Regions from separate parts of the Rossellomorea yichunensis genome, predicted to be linked through region 4. Evidence: riboswitches for the same ligand, from Rfam matches in the RefSeq annotation. Region 4 holds a riboswitch; each other region holds the start of a gene.
What was found. A riboswitch is a leader RNA that binds a small molecule or an ion and turns the genes downstream of it on or off. The one in region 4 is predicted to bind S-adenosylmethionine.
Positions count from the first base shown of each region.

Region 1: it holds a riboswitch for S-adenosylmethionine, as region 4 does, so the genes downstream of both, RSX31_RS21335 (Na+/H+ antiporter NhaC family protein) here and mtnK (S-methyl-5-thioribose kinase) in region 4, are expected to answer to the same signal.
Region 2: it holds a riboswitch for S-adenosylmethionine, as region 4 does, so the genes downstream of both, RSX31_RS03875 (methionine biosynthesis PLP-dependent protein) here and mtnK (S-methyl-5-thioribose kinase) in region 4, are expected to answer to the same signal.
Region 3: it holds a riboswitch for S-adenosylmethionine, as region 4 does, so the genes downstream of both, mmuP (S-methylmethionine permease) here and mtnK (S-methyl-5-thioribose kinase) in region 4, are expected to answer to the same signal.

Region 1 covers NZ_JAVYAD010000010.1:25,497-31,268, forward strand. The annotation lists gene RSX31_RS21330 ((S)-benzoin forming benzil reductase) at 1-630, shown strand, start outside; gene RSX31_RS21335 (Na+/H+ antiporter NhaC family protein) at 1,224-2,540, opposite strand; SAM riboswitch class I at 2,627-2,731, opposite strand; gene RSX31_RS21340 (MFS transporter) at 3,164-4,336, shown strand; gene RSX31_RS21345 (DUF2187 family protein) at 4,628-4,900, shown strand; gene RSX31_RS21350 (YpbS family protein) at 5,021-5,278, opposite strand; gene cls (cardiolipin synthase) at 5,365-5,772, opposite strand, start outside.
Region 2 covers NZ_JAVYAD010000001.1:781,365-787,136, forward strand. The annotation lists gene RSX31_RS03855 (HAD hydrolase-like protein) at 1-550, shown strand, start outside; gene RSX31_RS03860 (NUDIX hydrolase) at 564-1,190, shown strand; gene RSX31_RS03865 (metal-dependent hydrolase) at 1,287-1,913, shown strand; T-box leader at 1,979-2,221, shown strand; gene RSX31_RS03870 (tryptophan--tRNA ligase) at 2,282-3,280, shown strand; SAM riboswitch class I at 3,404-3,513, shown strand; gene RSX31_RS03875 (methionine biosynthesis PLP-dependent protein) at 3,608-4,729, shown strand; gene metC (cystathionine beta-lyase) at 4,722-5,772, shown strand, end outside.
Region 3 covers NZ_JAVYAD010000007.1:226,701-232,472, reverse strand. The annotation lists gene RSX31_RS19385 (ABC transporter permease) at 1-1,685, shown strand, start outside; gene nei (endonuclease VIII) at 1,758-2,582, opposite strand; SAM riboswitch class I at 2,720-2,826, shown strand; gene mmuP (S-methylmethionine permease) at 2,920-4,332, shown strand; gene mmuM (homocysteine S-methyltransferase) at 4,301-5,251, shown strand; gene RSX31_RS19365 (glucoamylase family protein) at 5,323-5,772, opposite strand, start outside.
Region 4 covers NZ_JAVYAD010000001.1:355,850-361,621, forward strand. The annotation lists gene RSX31_RS01795 (PAS domain S-box protein) at 1-452, shown strand, start outside; gene RSX31_RS01800 (methylated-DNA--[protein]-cysteine S-methyltransferase) at 467-928, shown strand; partial or broken gene RSX31_RS01805 (DUF2087 domain-containing protein) at 1,051-1,647, shown strand; gene mtnA (S-methyl-5-thioribose-1-phosphate isomerase) at 1,693-2,745, opposite strand; gene mtnK (S-methyl-5-thioribose kinase) at 2,762-3,946, opposite strand; SAM riboswitch class I at 4,063-4,219, opposite strand; gene RSX31_RS01820 (carbon-nitrogen family hydrolase) at 4,321-5,103, opposite strand; gene RSX31_RS01825 (pyridoxal phosphate-dependent aminotransferase) at 5,226-5,772, shown strand, end outside.

The DNA.
Region 1 (5,772 bases), on a different contig from region 4:
GCCGGGGAAAAAGAGGTTTCGTATGAATTCTTTCCATGCGATCTTGCACAATCAGGAGAAACAGAAGCGGTCTTCCGTGAAGTGGGGACAAAAGTATTCGGATATCAATCTGACAGAGTCTATATTGTCCATAATGCCGGTGTGGTGACACCAATCAATCGGTCTGGTGAAGTAGAAAACCAAGCTCTTGAAACGAGTGTGCATGTGAATTTACTTTCTCCCATGATCTCAACCAATGAGATGATAAAAGCAGCCCGGGGATCTGACTCGAAGATGATCATGATCAATATCAGCTCAGGAGCAGGAAGTCGTCCTGTTCACGGATGGAGTACGTACTGCGCAACCAAAGCAGGTGTGAACATGTTGACGGAAACCGTGAGCTTAGAGCTTTCTAAAAAGCATAGCCGGCATCAAGTGATTGCTTTCAGCCCAGGGGTCATGGATACGGACATGCAAGGAGAGATCCGTTCCTCTTCTAAAGAAGCCTTTGCCGATGTCGAATCCTTTCAGCGCTACAAAGAGGAAGGAATGCTTCGTGAAACAGATACGGTCGCAAATGCTCTGATTAAACTTGTAACAGAAAGCGAAATCGAAAGTGGTAAGCTGTATCATGTAAATGATTTGTTATAAAAAGAAAGCAGATTCCTGGCAACGGAATCTGCTTTTTTCTTATCAAAATAGTTTGTTGCTATTATAGAGGAGGAGAAAGTAATAGTTGATTTCCGCTACAGGATGCTCGCTTTCCGCGGGGCTGGCGGTGAGCCTCCTCGGCTTCGCCTCCGTGGTCTCACCTGTCCAGCTATTCCCGCAGGAGTCGAACATCCTGCAGCGAGAATCAACTTTCTAAGCATGTATCCTTAATGGAAAACAATAAAAATAAGTTTAGCAAACAGTCTCATTTAAGGTATTCTTTTAAGGAAGAAGAATTATTTTTTCTAGTTACATTGTTTTCTTGTACACCTTGAAGCTCTGTCATAAAAATTCTGATAAAGATGGTGAGGGGAACTGCGCAGACTCCTGCGGAAGTACGGTCGTGCCGAGACCCCGTTCCGTAAGCTGAGGAGGCTCGGCCGAACGCTAGCTGCAAGCGGAGCAGTTCCCATCACCATCTGGCACACGCTAATTGACAGAGCCTTGCAGAGCTTATGTTAAAAAGCAACAATTTTTGAGAAAAGAGCGTATCAAAAAAAGAGACAAACCCCAAAGGATTTGTCTCTCTAAAATTAAGATCGAACCGGGTTAGCTTCCGGTGCTGATTTACGTGTGAATTTCGGCAGTGCAAATCGAATGGCAATCAGACCGCAAACAGCAATCAGGACAGGGTAGAAGGCATATGGGAGGATGCTGACCGGTGAAATGCCTGCGACTTCAGCCACTAACAGTGCCTGTGCTCCGTATGGGATCAACCCTTGAATCGAACAAGAGAAAATATCCAGGATACTGGCTGATTTACGGGCATCCACTCCATAGTTTTCACTAATCGATTTGGCAAGTGGACCGGCAATAATGATCGAAATCGTGTTGTTTGCTGTGCAAAGGTTAGTGGAACTCACTAATCCTGCAGTAGCAAGCTGTGCTCCCTGAGGAGACTTGATTCTGCGTGTGGCATGATAAAGTAATGCCTGGATCCCGCCGTTATGACGAATGAGTTCGACAACTCCGCCAATCAGTATGGAAAGGATCACAATCTCTGCCATTCCTGTCATTCCATCGGCCACACTGCCGAAATAACTGGATGGAGTAAAGCTTCCATCTATGAATCCAATGATTCCAGCTAAAACAATTCCGCCTAATAAAACGACAAACACATTTAACCCTGCAAGAGCACCGATGATAACTCCAAGATAAGGCAGGATTTTAATCCAATTAAAGCTTTCCGCTCCGACAGTTGATTGATTCCCCATAGTAAGAACCAGGAGAATCACCATTGTCACGATTGCAGCAGGTAATACAATGAAGAAGTTCACTTTAAATTTATCTTTCATTTCCGTTTTCTGAGTACGAACAGCTGCAATGGTCGTATCTGAAATGAATGATAAGTTATCTCCGAACATCGCTCCTCCAATAACTGTCGCCATCGCAAGGGGCATAGAAATATCTGTACCTGAACTAATCCCGACACCGATTGGCGCAAGTGCTGCGATCGTTCCCATGGACGTACCCATTGATAATGATATGAAAGCAGCGATAATAAATAATCCAACGATGATCAAGTTACCAGGGAGCACGGATAGAGCGAAGTTTACGGTTGAATCAACGGCCCCCATCTTTTCAGCCACTCCGGAAAATGCTCCTGCTAACAGAAAGATAAAGACCATGATCATGATATCAGGGTGACCGGCTCCTTTAGCGAAACGCTCTATCTTAGCCGTTAAAGTCTCTTTTCGGTTCATCAACAAACCTACTACGGATGCAATGATAATCGATACTAATACAGGAAAGGCATAAAAGTCTCCGGAAATGATGCCTGCTCCAAGGAACAGTGAAACAAATATGATCAAAGGCAGTAACGCCAATAAATTTCCTCTTTCTTGATTCATTCCTAACACTCCTTTGGCGTCCAATTTACTAACATACAAAAAACCTCTTCCAAAATAAGAAGAGGTTTCAAAAGAACGAAACACTCCTCTTATCTTTCAAGCATTTCGCTTGCTGGATGTGGCACAGCACTCAATATGAGTCCGCTGCCGAGACATCGCAGGGCCAGTCCCTCCGTCTCTCTGGATAAGAAGAATATCGTATTTAGTTGATTTAAAATATACTTCCATACTTTAAAGGGTTTACTCGAAAAAGTCAAACGGGAATTTTTTCTGAAACAAAAGCGGAGGCGGCTCGTTCAGTCCCGACAAGCATAAGACAAGAACGTCGGAAAGGCGCCTTATGCCTTTTTGGCGTTCTTGGCTTATGACCTCGAGGGACTAGCCGCCGTAGCTGGATGAAACAAAAGCGGAGGCGGCTCATTCAGTCCCGACAAGCATAAGACAAGAACGTCGGAAAGGCGCCTTATGCCTTTTTGTCGTTATTGACTTATGACCTCGAGGGACTAGCCGCCGTAGCTCGACGAAAAGCATGACTTTATCCATAATAAGGTATAAACTCATAGACAATTGAACGTTCAAGGTCTACTATAAGGAAGACAAAAAACATCTTGGGGGATACGGTAGTGGAAAGAACAGTACGAAATCAAATTTTTACCTTACAAGGATTTTATTTATTAACGTTCTTCGGTGTTGGTAGTTTATATCCCTTACTCAGTGTGTATTTGAGCGAAAGTGTGGGATTAAATGGTTATCAGATTGGAACGATCATGTCTGTAGGTCCCATCATGATGATTTTCTTCCAGCCTATTTGGGGAATGGTGAGTGACACGACCAATCGTCCCACCGTGGTTCTTGGTTTAACCTCTTTAGTAGCGGGGATCTTTGCACTCGGTTACTTGTTTATGGACTTTTACTATGGCCTGCTTATCGTGGCCATTCTAGTGGCCATTTTCCAAAGTGCAATCATTCCCGTTTCTGATAGTATCAGCTTGAAGTATACAAGTAAAGTCAGGTATAACTACGGAAATATCCGCCTGTTCGGCTCTTTGGGCTTCGGTATTGCAGTCTTTATGATGGGAAGACTTTCAGAAGGATTTATCGGGCCAACCATCATTTTTTACTCTTTCTTTATCTGTTTAGTACTATCCGGATTCCTTTCCTTCCGGTTTCCGAAAGAGAGGGCGGCAGCCAAGCTTGATTTAAAGGCAGGGATGAAGGAATTATTCACGATGAAAAAGTTCCTTATCTTTTTAGCAGTCACATTCTTAGTGTTCGGTCCGAATTTAGCAAACAATGTGTATTTCGGATTATTTGTTGAAGATTCAGGTGGAACGTATGCGGGGATTGGTCTTGCGTTCCTGATTGCAGTGTTATCGGAAGTTCCCTTTATGAGGATCGCCGGTGGCTGGATTGATAAGTTTGGTTTGTTAACCGTCGCTGCTTTGGCAGGTGCTGCTTCCATGCTCCGCTGGCTCTTTTACTTTACAGAACCAAGTTTATGGCTTGTCTATTCATCGGCTGTCATGCAGGGTCTTGCCATTGGGTTATTCATTCCAGCCGGCTTGCGCTACATTAAAGAAATCACGCCTTCCCACATTACAGCAACGGCCGTTACGGTATATTCAGCAATCGGAAACGGACTGGGGAATTGGTTCAGTACCTTTGTTGGCGGCTTTATCTATGAAACGTACTCCATTTACACGGTGTACTTATTCTTCGCAGTTCTATCCCTGTTGGGGATTTTCCTTTGCTTCGTCCTCATGAAGGAAGAAAAGAAAAATGCACTCGCTTATTAATACATCAAGGCGCCTGAAGAGAACATTTCTCTTCAGGCGTTTTTTGTTAAAAAATATTAAAAGGGAGGATTTTCCTTTGGTGGTAGCCAATAGGTATAATAAGGGAAGAACGTAAGTAAACAAAAAAGTAATCTGAAAAGGTTTTGATAAACATGAATTGTGGTAGAAGAAGGATAAGTATTCATTGAAAATTATATAAATACCAGTTAGAATAATATTATTAGAAAATTCTTTCAATTTTATAAACTAGATTAGAAACATATTACATTTTATTAAAAAGGGGATATTAAAATGGAAAATACATTCGTGTACTCAAAAGACAATGCAAACCTTGGAGATACCGTTCAGTTTAAAAGGAAGAAACATGTAATCAATGGTGTAGTTACTACCCTTAGAGAAAATACGGTCATTGTCAAAATGGACAGGGATGTTGCGAAGAAGCTGGATTTACCGGACGATCAGACCGTCGTGTCACATAAAAACTATGCCGTCATAGAACGTGCAGAAATTGGTACACAACCTGTATTTGTATACGATGGGTGGAATAGCGCATTAAAAGCTTAAGTTCAAACATACAAAGTAAAAGACCCTGACACTCTTACACCATTAACATGGATTAGATGTGTCGGGGTCTTTTATGTAATGTCCGTTAACTGCAGACTAAGAGAAGCAACTCTGATTAAATTAGTTTAATTTAGCTGCATACTCCTTCACCATTTCAATTGTGACAAGCTTTCTCTGTGGAACGACACCTTGACGGGCAAGGATATTGATTTCGTTCGTCACATGATTAATGGCATCCGTTGTAAACGGTTGATCTTTCAAACAAAGCTGAACGGCTTCATCGATTGCTCTTTCTCTACGCTCATCCAATAGCATAAATTGTTGTACCAGTTGATTTTGTTTACTTGAATGCTTCGTGATGTCTTTGTGTACACTCATGATTTCATCCCTCTCTATCAATTACGCATTATATCATCTATTATGCCTTCTTCCAGGCGCTCATGGCAACGTCTTAAATATCCCTTCTATAAGATAGGGGACAGGAGCCTTGAAATTGATTCTTTTACTTTGATTTTCATAGGTCTTTTATTATACTCTTCCTTGGTTACTTCTCTACTCTTCTCAATATCTTTCCTGAATACAGCACTCAGATTTTCAGAGATGGTTTGATCATATAAAAAGGCATTTACCTCGAAGTTGAGGCGAAAGCTTCTTACATCAATATTTGCGGTTCCAACTGAGGAAATGGTTTCATCCACTACAATGGTTTTGGCATGAATAAAGCCGTTATCATATATATAAATTTTCACTCCTGCCTTCAGTAACTCACCAATGTAAGAATAGGTCGCCCAATACACAAATAAATGGTCAGGTTTGTTCGGAATCATAATCCGGACATCGACTCCTGTTAGAGAAGCAATTCTCAACGAATC
Region 2 (5,772 bases), 430 kb from region 4:
GTGGAAAGGGGATACACCTCTTGAAATATACAGAGAAATAATGGGTGTCCCTCTTTCTGTCGTGTGGAAAACACTTTTACCTCATCATTCCTTACATGAACATGGTAAAGTGAATGGTGTATTTCATGAAAAACTGATTGATAATATTCAGAATGGAAATGGGGCTCTCTATCCACATACGGAGGAACTATTAACTTATTTATCAGGGAGAGGGTTTTCAATCTTTGTGGCAAGCAATGGATATCCTCAGTATTTAAAGACGATTGTGGAGTACTTTCGTTTGGATAAATGGATCATGGACTGCTACAGCATTCAGGAAATACATTCAGATGACAAAGGGGAGTTGATTCGAAAAATCAAAGAGGATCATAATCTTACACATGGGGTTGTGATTGGAGATAGATTGTCTGACTTTAAAGGAGCAGAGGCAAATCACTTTCTTTCGATAGGTTGTGCCTTTGATTTTTCTCAGGAAAATGAATTAAGTGAAGCAGATATTGTTGTTGAAAATCTCTTGGAGGTTAAAGAGTATCTGGAGGAAATGAAATAAAGGAGGGATCCGGGTGGAGGATGAACAACTAGCCGTCTTTGATGAACACGGTAATAGAATTGGTGTAGCCAGTCGTTCCGAGGTGCATACAAAGGGATATTGGCATGAAACCTTTCATTGCTGGCTTGCGCACCTTGATGAAAGTAGGGGAGAGACCATTATTTATTTCCAACTGAGAAGTGATGAGAAAAAGGATTTCCCCCGCTTACTTGATATTACCGCAGCTGGACATATCCTGTCACAGGAGAATATTGAAGACGGTGTGAGAGAAGTTCATGAAGAGCTTGGACTACATATTACGATAGATGAACTGCAATCATTAGGAATTGTAAAAGGTCAGTTATTTCAACGGAATATGATCGATCGGGAACTCACTCACGTATTTCTTTATTCCAAGCCGGTTGCATATGACGAGTTTCAACTTCAGTTAGAAGAAGTGTCCGGTATTTTTCATTGTACTCTTCAAGACTTTAAGGCACTCGTTCAACAAACGAAAGAGGAAATCGATATAGAAGGATTTCTTGTTAATGAAACAGGGAAAAAGGATTTCATTAAGCAAAGGGTGAGTTACCATCACTTTGTTCCACATGAAAGGTCCTATCTTTTTGAAATTATTGAGCGCATATCGGCTCATCTTTAGAAATTAATTCGTACTTCCCATAGTCAATATGGTTAATAAAGGCTATTATAGTAATCTAGTATATACATAATGTGATAAGAGAGTAGGAGGACACACTTGAACGGCACAGCACATATGGCAATTGGAGCAGCAACAGGGTTTATTGTGGCCAACTCATTTGGATCTGGTCCTGACATAACGGCCGCACTTGTGGCAATAGGTGGGATATCCGGACTCATGCCTGATATGGATATTGACGGAAAACTTAGTAACAAGGTTACTTTTTCACCTAAAATGATCAGAGCAGTAGCACAAATCATTGGGTTTCTAATGATGGTATACAGCTATCTGGAAGGAATCGGGAAAGAACGATGGCTAGGTATTGGATATGGTGCAGGAATGATGATTCTCTCAAGTTTCATTACTCAGCGAAGAATGCTGATGATTACTGGCATCGGTGTGACAGCATGCGGTTGGCAGCTGAATGAAACATGGTTATGGTTGTTAGGTATCTATATTTTCTTTGCCTCATTCGTTTCACATCGAAGTTATACTCACTCTGTACTTGGAATCGTATATTATGGCGTGATTGCTCATTATCTAGAGTCATCTTTAATGATTGATGGGGTATTTGAAGCATGTGTAATCGGATATGCCAGTCATCTGATCGCCGATATGAAATTTCTTCCATTCAATAAGAGAGGCATAAAGCTTTTCCTTCCCCTTTCATCCAAAGAAATCTAAAATGTGTTTGCACCCACTTGACCATTATTTCCCTATACATTAAAATAATGGAAACACTTTAAATATGAAATGCGATGAGGAAGAAGAGTAGACGAACGAAACATTTCAGAGAGCTGATGGCTGGTGAGAATCAGTATGGTGAAATCGTTGAATGGGCTTTTGAGCATCCATGCTGAAATTAAGTAGGTTATGGCGGAAGGTCTCACCGATAAAAGAGACGATGTATCGAAGGCGACTTCTGTACAGATGAGTGCGTTTACTAAAGTGTAAGCGAATGAAGGTGGCACCACGGGTTTCCCGTCCTTTTTTAGAGGATGGGAAGCCCTTTTTGTGTTTATTTTTATTATTTTTCATCGGAGGGAATGGTTATGAAAAGACAAGTTCTGACTGGTATTAAACCAACAGGCCGTATTCATTTGGGGAATTATATTGGTGCAATCAAACCGGCATTACAATTGGCTGAGAACCAATCCTACAACACAGCTTATTTTGTTGCGGATTATCATGGTTTAACGAAGATACACGATAAGCATGAAATGAAAGAACTTTCTTATGGAGTGGCAGCAGCTTGGTTAGCATTAGGTTTGAATCCTGATCGAGCGATCTTTTATCGTCAATCTGATGTACCTGAAATCTTTGAATTGAGTTGGATTCTGTCTTGTTTTGCACCGAAAGGATTAATGAACCGTGCCCACGCATATAAATCATTGGTCCAAGAAAATAAAGAAAGCGGCAAAGATGTTGATGCTGGAGTCAATATGGGATTATTCACCTATCCAATTTTAATGGCAGCTGATATCCTCCTTTTTAAAACCGAGATGGTACCTGTCGGAAAAGATCAGATACAGCATGTTGAAATTGCACGAGACATAGCTGAAAGCTTTAACAAACAATATGGAGAAATATTTGTCATTCCTGAATATGTCATCCAAGAAGAAACGGCTGTTCTACCGGGACTAGACGGACGTAAAATGAGTAAAAGTTATAACAACACCATTCCATTATTTGAAGAATCAAAAAAGCTTCAAAAATTAATTAATAAAATCAAAACAGATTCATCACCCCCTGAGGAGCCCAAGGATCCTGACTCCTCCGTCATTTTTGCGTTATATAAAGAATTTGCAACTTCCGATCAAGTTGAAGAAATGAGAAGGAGATTTCAAGAAGGAATAGGCTGGGGAGATGCCAAAAAAGAGCTATTCCAAGTAATGAACTCTTTTATCGAAGAACCAAGATCGAAATATGAAGAACTGATGGCGAGTCCCCATATGCTTGATACCATCTTACAAACTGGAGCAAAAAAAGCACGGGAAAAAACAATCCCATTCATGAAGGAGATTAAAAGGAAAATAGGAATTTATCATTGAAATAGAACAGGGAGATGAAGCGCGATGATCATTTTGTTTTTCAGATAATTCATAATTCTCATTGACATTTCTTCTTCTTTGTTATAAGTTATGGGAAAGTTATTTTTCACAAAATCATATAGTTTCTTATCAAGAGAGGTAGAGGGACTGGCCCGAAGACACCTCAGCAACCAGCCAAAGTTTTAGGTATGGTGCTAATTCCAGCAAGTTGATGTCAACTTGGACGATAAGAGGGAGAACGAACGTACAAAACCTTCTTATTTTCATTAAGAAGGTTTTTTTGTTTTTTCCCTTTTCGTATTCAAGATAGAAAAGGAGAGAAGAAGGTTGAAAAAACATATTGATACAATGCTTGTCCAGGCGGGAAATCGAAAAGATCCTGCCACGGGTGCTGTGAGCTTACCCATTCATTTAGCGACTGCCTATGAACATAAGGGAGTTGGGCAATCGACAGGTTATGACTACACAAGAACAGGTAATCCAACCCGCGCCACCTTAGAAGACACCCTCACTCAATTGGAGGAAGGGCACAGAGGATTTGCCTTCAGCTCGGGGATGGCAGCGATTCAGGCTATCCTTAGCTTATTTTCCACCGGGGATGAATTGATTGTTTCAAAAGACCTATACGGCGGTAGCTACCGATTATTCGTACAGTATGAAGCACAATATAGGATCAAATTTCATTTCGTCGATACAAGTGATGCCGGCTCCATAGAAGAGCAAATTTCTAAGAGAACAAAGGCCATCTTCCTTGAAACACCAACCAATCCATTAATGAATGAAGCAAGTATTTCTGAGGTCGCCGGGCTCGCTAAGCATAACGGATTGCTTTTAATTGTAGATAATACTTTCTACACACCTATTCTGCAGAAGCCACTTTCTGAAGGAGCAGACATCGTTATTCACAGCGCCACGAAATACTTAGGGGGACATAATGACGTGCTGGCAGGTGTTGTGATTGTAAACACAGAGGAGTTGGCGGAAAAAATCTACACCATTCAAAATTCAATCGGTGCGGTTCTCGCCCCTTTTGATTGTTGGCTCTTATTAAGAGGAATGAAGACCCTTAGTCTCAGAATGGCACAGCACGAAAAAAACGCAAGAAAGTTAGCGAAGTATCTTGATGCCCATGAATGTGTAACAGACGTATTATATCCGGGAAAAGGTGGCATGCTTTCCTTTCGTATCGCAAAGGAAGAATGGGTTTCTCCCTTTCTCCAACACTTAAAAGTTATAACGTTTGCTGAAAGTTTAGGAGGGGTCGAAAGCTTTATCACCTATCCCGCCACTCAAACACACGCAGACATTCCTGAAGAAGAAAGAAAGAGTTTGGGTATCTGCAACAGACTCCTGCGGTTCTCTGTAGGAATTGAATTTATTGATGACCTGATAGAAGATCTGGAGAATGTTTTTCAACAATTGGAAAAAGAGGTGTTTACGTATGAGTAAAAAACCATTTTCACTTCAAACGTCACTCATTCATTCTCACGGATTTGATAAAGAAACAGGAGCGGTCTCTACACCGATTAATCATGCTACGACCTTTCATCAACAGGATTTTGATCAATATGGAACGTATGATTACAGCCGTTCGGGAAATCCGACGAGGGAAACCGTTGAAGAAACGATCGCGGAATTAGAAGGTGGAGTAAGAGGCTTTGCCTTTTCATCAGGGATGGCAGCAATCTCCACTAGCTTCTTATTATTGTCGAGTGGAGATCATGTTCTCGTATCAGAAGAAGTGTACGGTGGGACATACAGAATGATTACCGAGGTCCTCACTAAATTTGGAATTGAATATTCATTTGTGAATATGAAAGATCTACATGAAGTGGCTTGTTCAATCAAGCACAATACGAAAGTGATTTATATGGAGACACCATCCAATCCGCTTCTGAATATCACCGATATTGAAGGAGTCGTAAAGCTTGCCAAGGCTAATGGATGTTTAACTTTTCTTGATAATACATTTATGACTCCCCTGCTGCAAAGGCCGATCAGCCTGGGTGTGGATGTTGTGCTACACAGTGCCACGAAGTTTCTTGCGGGACATAGTGATGTCTTGGCAGGACTTGCCGTAACGGGAAATGAAGAGATTGCCGGGAAACTTGCTTTCTTGCAGAATTCGTTTGGTGCTGTCCTCGGTGTTCAGGATTGCTGGCTGCTCTTAAGAGGACTAAAAACACTGCACGTTCGATTGAAGGAATCATCAGAATCGGCATATAAGATTGCGGCCTTCTTAGAAAAGAGAACGGAAGTAGAAGAAGTGTATTACCCGGGATTGAGCTATCATCCCGGTCGTGAAATTCAAGTTCGACAAGCAGAGGGTCCCGGGGCGGTTCTTTCCTTCCGGTTAAAAGGGGCAGAGGAAGTGAAGCAACTCATTCAAAATGTAAACATTCCTGTATTCGCCGTCAGTTTAGGAGCTGTTGAATCAATTCTATCCTATCCGTCAAGGATGTCACATGCTTCCATGCCAAAAGCAGAACGGG
Region 3 (5,772 bases), on a different contig from region 4:
CGGTCGTGAAACAATCTGTTCTATCAAAATGGGAAGACCATCAGGTTTACTATAGTGTCCACCTTTCAGATGCCTCCCCAGAAGAGCTGAAGAAGCAAGTCAATCAAACGAATCAGATCATTAAATGGACAGATAAAAAAGATAATAATCGCATTTCCTTCATCAAAGGGGATATTGCCGGTGTCAAGAAGATGGGACAATTTCTTCCGATAGGCATTTTGTTCATTAGTATGGTGATCATTCTCATATTATTATGGCGTTTAATGAAAAAGGAATATGTTCAAATCGGTACATTGTATGCCCTTGGCTACAGGAAAAGGGAAATTATCCTTCATTATCTCTCCTATGCCGGGATTCTTGCCATATCAGGAAGTGTCGTGGGTACGATCCTTGGCTGGGTATGCTTGCATCCATTGCTATCAACTTTTGCGGCTTATTATAATCTGCCTGTATTGGAAGTGAAACCACATGTGGGTTATTTGCTTACGAGCTTATTGTTACCACTTGTTCTGTTCATCCCGTTAACCTATTATTTGGTTCAACGTGTCTTGATGATCCCACCCGTAAGTTTAATAAAAGGTGGAGAAAGAAAGGTGAAAGTAAGCAGGTTGGAGCGGTTATTTAAACTGAAGAAGCTGCCGTTCCGCCGGAAGTTCGTGATTCGGGAAATCATGCGCAACCTTCCAAGAGCGCTCTTTTTGATCATCGGTGTAATGTTTGCCTCGTTATTATTGTTGTTCGGCTTCGTCACCAAGAATTCGATGGAGTACCTGGTGACCGATAATTTTCAACAAGTGTACGACTATGAGTATAGCTATCTATTCAAAGCTCCACAGACTGACCATCCTGAATCGGGACAGATCGGAGCTGTGGCCCCATTTACCACAGATAAGGAGAGTTTGTCGATTACAGGCCTGAAACCGGATAATACAGCCATTCGATTAGAGGACTCTAGCGGTGAAAAGCTCAAGTTCAATTCAGTCATCATGAATAAGTCCCTCTCAGATAAATTAGGGATTCAAGAAGGTGATTCGATTCATGTGACAAATGAACTGACGGATAAATCCTTTACCCTCACCATTGATCACATCGCAGTATCGTATCTCGGAAGTATGATCTATATGCCTCTAGAGGAATTCAACCAATTAAATGACTATCCTTCAGGAAGTTATACAGAGATTTATTCAAACAAAGAACTCACGCTACCGAAAGAAAAGATCGTTTCGACAACCAAAACATCCGATACGATTGACGGATTCAATGAAATGATCAAGCCGTTGAACTATGGGGTAGCAGCGATTGCCTTTGTTGCTGCCATCATTGCTGTCATCATCATCTATATACTGATTTCATTATTAATTGAGGAAAATTCATTTAAAATTTCACTCATGAAAGTCATCGGTTATCGGGAGAAATCAATCATGAACATGATGATCGGCTACAATATTTGGTTTATCATCCTTGGATTTGTAATAGGAATACCCGTAACGCTCCTATCAATTTCAGCCTTTATGAATTCAATCACCTCAGAGATGAATGTGACGATTCCCGTAAAGTTGGATTGGATGAGTGTCCTCATCAGTTTTATCATCATCATCGCATCATATCATGTATCCCTATGGCTGAATCATCGGAAGTTGAAAGGGATTTCTATGAACGAAGCGATTAACCGGAGTTCGGAATAGAAACTGTAGTTTGACGTTAAACCGATAAAAGGGTACCAGGCATTAAGAATGCCACGTACCCTTTTATCGTTATCATTCGATTCCCTGACAAACCGGACAATAGTACAGCCTTCTTGAAGCCGCCACCGTCTTCTCGATTTCACTTCCACAATTGAAGCAAGATCCACCTTCCCGGTTAAAGACCCAGTGACGATAACGTGAACGCTTCACTCCTTGGCCTTTCATTTTCTGTGCTAGGTCGAGATCATTGGTGATCCCACCAGTCTCATACGATTGTCTCACTAAATCCTTGATGCTATGTGCAGCTTTCTTCAATTGCTTCTCTGTGCAGTCGACTGGCCTGAGAGAAGGATGTATGCCAGCGAAAAACATGATTTCAGATCGCAAATAATTTCCGATTCCGGCTACGAAACCTTGATCCAGCAATAGAATCGACCATTTGCGGTTTCGGAATCGTTTGTCCTTCATCCGTTCCATCAGCTCATCTACTGATACCTCTTCGCTTAAAAGATCAGGTCCTACTTTTGAGACGAATGGGTGCCCGGGCACTTCTTCGTCACGAAGAACCTCTATATCAGATGCACTATAGAGAAGTGCCGATTTATTCTCATTATGTATGGCCAATCGGAGCTGGCGGTTTGTTTTCGGGTAGTTATATGTGTTTCTGATATACCATTTCCCGTAAAGCTGATTGTGGGAGTAGATGGTGTACCCATTGTCAAAGCGGATGAGCATGGCTTTTCCCTTCGTATCGACCCTTGTCACGATCGACCCCATTAGCAGATCCCCGTAGTCTTCTAAATGAAGGAAGGCAAAATAAATATCTTCCACGGTTTTATTTTTTAGAGCACGCTCTACTTCATCTGCAGCTCTTCTGATTTCCGGACCTTCTGGCATGGCAGTTTCTCCTTTTTTAGTATAGTTGTTCCCTTTTTTCTTCCTAAAGTAACATTCGGATAGGCTGGGCTACTCATCTATTTCATGGTCTTGACATTATTCCAATATATTGATAGAGTTTTAAAAAATCTACATATTTCTTATCCAGAGAGGTGGAGGGACTGGCCCTTTGAAGCCTCAGCAACAGGTCTGTGAAGATACTGTGCTAATTCCAGCGGGTGATTCAAACCCTGATAGATAGGAGCAATCTTTTATTTGTCGGTGACGCACTCGTTCAGGGTGCGTTTTTTGTTTGTCTACCCATTCCACAATATATTTAGAAGGAAGGGTGTTTTTGATGGAAAACGCAGGACAGAGTTTTAAAAGAGCGATGAAGACACGTCATTTAGTGATGCTGTCTCTTGGGGGGGTGATCGGAACCGGGCTTTTCTTGAGTTCGGGGTATACGATTCATCAGGCAGGACCATTCGGGACGATCCTTTCTTATTTGGTTGGGGCGCTGGTGGTGTATCTTGTGATGCTTTGTTTAGGTGAACTTTCTGTCCATATGCCGGAAACAGGATCCTTTCATAGTTATGCTGCAAAGTTCATTGGACCTGGGACCGGGTACACGGTGGGCTGGTTATATTGGCTGACATGGACAGTGGCATTGGGGTCGGAGTTTACGGCGGCTGGCTTGATGATGCAGCGTTGGTTTCCTTCGATTAGTGTATGGATCTGGAGCGCGGTCTTTGCTGCGTTGATTTTTGTGCTTAATACGTTGTCGGTGCGGTTTTTTGCTGAATCTGAATTTTGGTTTTCTATAGTAAAAGTGATTGCAATCGTTGCGTTTATTGTGATCGGGGCAGGGGCGATCGTCGGGTTCATCTCTCTCAGTCATTCAGAGCCCGCTCCGTTTTTCTCGAATATCACAAGTTCAGGGTTGTTTCCGAATGGGGCATTTGCCATCTTGATGACCATGCTTGCCGTCAATTTTGCCTTTTCAGGAACAGAATTGATCGGGGTTGCGGCGGGAGAAACAGAGAATCCATCCAAATCGATTCCTAAAGCCATCCGCACCACGCTTGTGAGATTGATCATCTTTTATGTAGGGACGATTATCGTATTATCCGCTTTATTACCGAGCCAGTCAGCCGGTGTATTGGAAAGTCCTTTCGTAGCGGTGCTTGGTCGGATTGGAATCCCGTATGCCGCCGATATCATGAATTTTGTGATCATAACGGCCATTTTATCAGCGGCAAACTCCGGTCTGTATGCTTCCTCCAGAATGCTATGGTCGCTCTCAGATAAGCAAATGATCTCACCGGTTTTTGCCAAATTGACTGATCGGGGAGTCCCTCTCAATGCGATAGTTTGCAGCATGCTGGGAGGGGGGCTGGCATTGCTTTCAAGCATCATTGCACCGGGGACGGTCTACATCGTAATGGTGTCGGTCTCTGGCCTTGCGGTAGTAATCGTGTGGATGAGCATTAGTGCTGCCCAATTTCTATTTCGAAGACAGTACATAAGGGAGGGAAACGATGTGAAAGACTTGACTTATCGGACGCCGCTCTACCCACTCGTTCCCATTGCGTCATTTCTGCTTTGTCTAGCTTCTTGTATCGGCATTGCCTTTGATCCCACTCAGAGGATAGCCCTTTATTGCGGAATCCCATTTATCGCCCTTTGCTATGGAAGCTATTATCTAACACAATACGTAAAGAAAAGAGGAAGAGGTTATGTCGAATCAACTGAAGCTAAATCCCATTGATGCTATTTTACAAATAGATTCCCAACTGATTTTAGATGGAGCATTAGCCACAGAGCTGGAATCCCATGGCTTTGATTTAAACGATCCCCTTTGGTCTGCCCGTATACTCCTCGAAAAACCGGAAGCGATTGAGAAGGTTCATGCTGATTATTTCCGTGCAGGAGCCGATTGTGCGATTACAGCCAGCTACCAGGCAACGGTGGATGGTTTTCGAAAGCGAGGAATAGAGAAACCTGAAGCTCTGGAATTAATCAAGAAAACGGTTACTCTTGCCAAAGAAGCCCGGGATGACTTCTGGAAGGAAGAGAAGGGAAATTCGAATCGGCCGAAGCCAATCGTTGCAGGTTCTGTAGGACCTTACGGGGCATACCTTGCCGACGGCTCTGAATACGTGGGGAACTATGGAGTAAGTGATCAACAGTTAGCAGATTTCCATTTTCCGAGAATCCAGGCATTAGTGGAGGCGGGAGCTGATTTGTTGGCGTTTGAGACCATCCCGTCCTTGCAGGAAGCAAAGGTACTAGCTTCACTTCTGAAAGAATTTCACGATACCTGCGCCTGGCTGTCTTTTTCATTAAAGGATGGAGAGACGATAAGTGATGGAACGGGGATTGAAGAGTGCGCGCGTGTGTTCAATGACGATGAACAAATCGCTGCAATTGGTGTGAATTGTGCACCGATACCTGCGGCCGAGAAGGCGATAAGCGTATTAAGCAGAAACACTGACAAACCAATCATCGCGTACCCGAACTCAGGTGAGACTTACAATGCCGGGACCAAAACGTGGCATGGAAAGAAAGGGTGTTGCGCGTTTGATGAGGAATCAGTAATTTGGTACGAGGCAGGTGCCCGTATCATGGGTGGTTGCTGCCGGACGGATCCGGGTCATATTGAGGCGTTGGCGAAGAGGTGGAGGTAGGCAGTAACACTTAAAATACAAAAAGCCCAAGTAATACATCCACTTGGGCTTTTGTATTATTATCGCTACTATTATTTAATAGAAAACGTCTCTTTAATCAGCAAGTCCTCAGGTGATTCCCCGATCTGATCTTGGTGGAAGTAATCTCTGATGACTCCATCCTTTAAATAGTTGACGATTGAGACCATTGTCATACCTTGATCTAAAGCGAGGTAGGCTTGTGTCACTTCTCCCGTTTCCACATTGACTGAAGCAAGGAAGCCATATTTACCATACATATCGAAACGTTTCAACGCATGGATGTTTTTGAATGCTTCCATCGGTGCGTATTCAAGTGCCAGGAATGTGGCATGTGGAGTGACAGTGCCATCTGACTTATAGCCGTCCATACCCAGAGGTGTAGCGGCAAATTCTGAATAATTATCCGGTGTGGCTGCTGGTGACATGCCCCAGGCTGCATACCCTTGCTCTTTAGCATATTGAATCTGGATGTCTACATGACGCTTATTGTTCAAGCCGAG
Region 4 (5,772 bases):
CGATTCAATATCAAGAAACGAATTTAATCAGGATCATGAAAGATACCGTTGAACTACTAAGCGCTCAGGCAGTCATGCACAATGTACAGTACGAGGAGAGTTACCAAGCGGATCTCCCAACCATCATAGCAGAGCCAAATCAGTTGAAGCAGGTATTCATAAATGTCATCAAGAATGCGATTGAAGTCATGACGGACGGTGGATTCATTTCCATCCGGATCCAAGAGACGGATGATGAAATGATTCACATTCGCATAAAAGACCAGGGTGGCGGGATTTCAAAGGATAAGATTAAAAAGCTTGGTGAACCTTTTTACACAACGAAGGAACGGGGAACTGGACTTGGTTTGATGGTAAGCTTTAAAATAATTAAAGAGCATAAAGGAAGCGTTCAGGTTGAGAGTATCGTCGGGGAAGGGACCATCTTCCACATTTATCTCCCTAAATCGTAAAGGAGTCCTGGATAATGTCATATGATTCTATTGTAATGAAGAGTCCGATTGGAATGTTAGAACTTCAAGCGGATCAGAGCCATCTAATTTTGGTGCAATTTTTAGAAAATGATTCACGAGCGGATTTTCACACCGAGAATCCAATATTACTAAGAGCACAAGAACAGATCACAGAATTCTTTAAGGGGGAGAGAACAGAATTTGATCTCCCCCTGAAGATAGAGGGAACGTCTTTTCAGAAGGACGTATGGAACACCCTGCAACAGATTCCGTTTGGTGAAACCAGGTCATATCAGGATGTTGCCGAAGCGATTCAAAGACCTAAAGCTGTCAGGGCAGTAGGGCAAGCGAATAAAGCCAACCGATTCCCCATCATCATTCCATGTCACCGTGTCATTGGAAAGAATAAAACACTTACAGGCTATGCCGGTAAGCAGGTGGATAAGAAAGAAACCTTATTGTTATTAGAAAAATAGAATGAATAACAGGCATTCTCCCTAGGGAGGATGCCTGTTTTTTAAAATTACTGATTGATTCCTTTATCTATTTAGATTATCATCTAATTAGATAGTAATCTAATTAGAGAGGAGGAGACATGTTGCAATTAAGTAAACAGGTGGCTTTCCATAAAACGATGGGGGATCCGACGCGGATAAAAATTGTCTATTTGCTGGCATCAGAAAGCTTGCATGTAGGAGCAATTGCGGGAAAACTTGGACTCACCGCCCCGACAATATCCCACCACCTAACGAAACTCAAAGAGTGCAATCTTGTTTATTCACGAAGAGAGAAGAACACTGTTTACTACTATTTGAATAAAAAAGTCCTGAGTCATCATGGAAATGTCCTTCATCAGTTTGCTTAGGGAGAGGAAGGGGAAAGTGTGATGTCAGAGAATTTATTGAAAGAAAAACAAAAGGTGATGAATAATTTCCTGGAGAAGAATGGACGGATTAAAACGATTCCTTCTCAACAAAAGAAGAAATTATTTATTTTGGAACATATGGTGGAAGGATTAAAGGTGGGAGAAAAATATAAGGAAAAAGATTTGAATGAATATATTCAGCAATTCCATGAAGACTTTGCGACCTTAAGAAGAGAATTTATCATTCATCAGTTCATGTACCGGGAAAATAGCATTTATGAAGTGAATCCGAGGGAAATGTGGGCGTCGACAAAGTTATTTGTGGAATAATGTGAAAGCCAAAAGAAGAGCAGGAGGAAGCTCTTCTTTTGGCTATTATTTAATACCTATGGTTTGTTGAATACTTTCTTCGAAGCGAGGGTACAGGACACCTTTTTCCGTGATGATGCCGGTAATCAGTTCATGAGAAGTAACATCGAATGCAGGGTTATAAACAGGAACGTTTCCTGGCGCAATCAACGTCCCGCCGAGCGTTGTAATCTCCTCCCGGTTTCGCTCTTCAATGGGAATATCATTTCCATTGGAGCTGGATAAATCGAAAGTGGAAGAAGGAGCTGCGACATAAAAAGGTATATTGAAATGTTTACACAAAATGGCAAGCATGGACGTTCCGATTTTATTTGCAGTATCCCCGTTGGCAGAAATCCGGTCAGCCCCGACAATCACGGCTTCTATACCTTTTTCTTTCATGGTATGGGCAGCCATGCTATCTGTGATGAGAGTGACATTTACTCCTGATTGCTGTAACTCCCAAGTTGTCAGGCGGGCTCCTTGCAGAACGGGCCTTGTCTCACAAGCATAAACCTGAAACGCTTTTCCTTTTTCTCTTCCTAAATGAAAAGGTGCCAATGCGGTACCGTATTTACTCGTTGCAATGGACCCGGCATTACAGATGGTCATAACGACTTGTTTATCCTTCAATACACTCAAACCATTTTCTCCTATAAGACGGCAGACTGCCTCGTCTTCTGCATGAAGCTGGATGGCAGCATGGAGTAAGTTGGTTTTAGCTTCATTAACTGAAGAAACATTCTCTAACACCTTTTCTAAATGGTTCAAAGCCCAAACCAGGTTGACTGCTGTAGGGCGTGAATCTGCGAGATATTTTTTGTCACGTTGAAACAGGTCGATAAATTCCTCTAGCGTTTTTACTTCATACTGACATGCAGACTGGGCTAAGCCGTAAGCAGCCGTGATGCCAATGGCAGGTGCACCTCTCACTTTTAGTGTGATAATCGCATCATAATAGTCTTCAATGGTCGTCAGTTTAATGTACTCCACTATGTTAGGCAGTTTTTGTTGGTTAAGGATCAATAAATAATCTTCATGCCACTCTAGTGAAGTTGGTATGGTCAATGTTTGTGTCATGATAAACTCCTTTTGGTTATTCAGAATGGGATTTTAATATGGACAGAAGCTTTTCAATCGAAAAGATCTGTTTTCGTTTTATTATCAGTTCCTTACCGAGTGTCAAGCAGGTCCGCTTTGCCTGTAATCTTCGTGCTTTATCCGGTATGCCATCCAGATCTTCTACATGAGCGAGGCCGATCGTTCTTCTGATGCATTCGCATCCTGCAAAACCGATGCTGTCTTGAAAGCTCTTCTCCAATACAAATTCAAGGTAGCCATTCACTTTCGTGTAGGCGTCTCCGCTTTCCTTCCAATGCTTGGAGAACGCAGTGGAGAAGACGTTCCAGGTATTCTCAATGTGATAGAGAATCGTTTCCTTCTCTTCAGGTTTTGAAATGGCCAGGAAAATAAGGTTGGCAATGAACTGTCCAATATCAAAGCCAATCGGTCCATAAAAGGCAAACTCGGGATCAATTACTTTCGTTTGATTCTTATCTACAAAGATGCTTCCCGTATGAAGATCTCCATGAAGAAGTGCTTCTCCTTCAGTAAGAAAGCTCTTTTTCAATTTGGCCACTTCAAGCTTCAAGGTGAAATCATCCCATAGATGTTGGACATCCTGGGAAAGCTCTTCTTCAAAATCGTTGGTTTCACTGTTGAAAAAAGGGTCCGTGAATACTAGGTCCTCAGTGATTTTACACAACTCAGGATTTGAAAATTCTTTCACGTACTCCTTTTTCTTAAAAGGATGAAGGGCATAATCAGAGGTGAAATATAAGGTATTAGCTAAAAATGTTCCAATGTCATGGGAGAGCCTGGGATACACTTCTCCTTTGATAAGGCCTGCCCGGGCAATGGTCAGTGCACTCAAGTCTTCCATGACTGTAATCGCAAGTGTCGGATCAGAGTAGTACACTTCAGGAACGAGGTCCCCTACAAATGATTGCTGAAGCTTAAGGGCACTCGCTTCTATTCTTGCCCGTTCGATTGTCAACGGCCAGCTTTCGCCTACAACCTTCGCATATGGAAGGGCTTGTTTGATGATGATTCCTTTTCCTGTTTCCTGTTCTAATACTCGAAAGACCAGATTTAAATTCCCGTCTCCAATTTCTTCACACGTTAAGAGAGTGCCGTCCTCAAAAATTCGTAAGCCAATCGCCAGTGCAATTGCCGCCTGTTCAGTTAGTGGTTGATATGCATTGAGTTTCGTAATTGCCATCATCGTTCCTCCTTATAGTACAGACTTATGAAAGACTGTGTTGTGGAGGCTTTTCCGTGGCATAAGAAAAGCCTCTTTCATGTTCGAAAGAGGCTTGAAGAAGGTATCTTCGTCGCCTCTTATCTCTCAGAAAGACTATCTTTCTGTTGGAATTAGCACCGTGCCTTACTGGATCATTCAATCCGGCGCATGCTGCGCCCCGTTATACAACGGTATTATGGTCGGTTGCTGGGCTTCATAGGGCCAAATCCCTCAGCCAGCTCTTGATAAGAGTTGCGTTAACTATTTAATTAAACTTTCAGAATGTTTCATTTGATTTGAATAGTACCATCGAAGTATTTTCCATGTCAACGTTTTTTTGAAAAATAACCTTTTTAATAAAAATCCGGTCTTCGATCCTGGAATATCGGAATTTTATTTCGGACCTTTTCTACTTCCTGTAAATTGATTTCAGCTGTAACCAATTCTTCCGCTTGCGATCCTTTTGAAAGAACTTCTCCCCATGGATCAATGATGAGGGAACAACCGCCGAATTCATTGTTCGGGTCACTTCCCACCCGGTTGCAGGCAATCACGAAGCATTGGTTTTCAATCGCTCTTGCCTTTAAGAGGGTCTGCCAATGATCAATTCGTGCTGCCGGCCACTCTGCTACGACAAAAACAACCTTGGCACCTAAAAGAACTTGTTTTCTGAACCATTCCGGGAAACGGATGTCGTAACAAATCAATCCGGCCATTTCTGTGTCTTGAAGGGTGAAGATGCCATCTTCATGCCCAGGAAGTAAATAATGATGTTCATCCATTAATTTAAACAAGTGAAGCTTCGAATACTTTTTCACCAACTCGCCTTTTGAATTCGTAACTAGGAGTGTATTGGACACCCCCTCCTGGGATTTCTGCGCAACAGAACCACCTACAATGTGAATGGAATATTTCTTCGATAGTGCAGAAAGGAAGGAGGTAGAGTCTTTTGCTCCTTCATCAGCGATTTCATCCATTCTCGTAAGGTCATATCCAGTCGTCCACAGCTCAGGAAGCACAACGGTATTACAGCCGTCGTCACTTGCTTTTTTAACCCATTCTTCTACTTTTTGCTTGTTTTTTTCGGGATTCCCGAACACAATATCAATTTGTGCAAGACCTATCTTTTGAATCATTTCTTTCACCTCATTAATGACTTTTTGGAATTTATTCCTTTACATTCTTTATTTTCCGTTATATCATTTGTGACTAGAATTTGAAAGTAATTAATTTTCAAAAAAATGTAGTAGGTGAGCAAATGAAAACCTTTAGTAAAGCAAAGCGATTAGATTTATTACCTGAACAATTTTTCGCATCCCTCGCCAAAACAGTGAATGCTGTGGTCAAAGAGGGACATGATGTCATTAATTTGGGCCAGGGAAATCCGGATCAACCGACTCCTCAACATATTGTGGAAAAACTGACAGAAGCCGCAGCTTCGCCGTCCAATCATAAGTATCCTCCATTTCGTGGCTTATCGTCCTTTAAAGAGGCGATCTCTGCTTTCTACCTTCGTGAATATGGTGTGGAATTAGATCCGGAAACAGAGATCGCTGTGCTGTTCGGAGGAAAGGCGGGGTTAGTTGAAATCCCTCAATGTTTATTGAATCCTGGTGATGGGGTATTGGTGCCCGATCCCGGTTATCCCGATTATTTATCAGGGGTAGCATTGGCAGGTGCACGTATGATTAAAATGCCTCTACGTGAGGAGAATGGCTTTCTGCCTGATTATAGTGAACACTCCCGTAATGAGCTGGAAAATGCAAAGTTGATGTTTCTGAACTACCCGAATAATCCTACTGGAG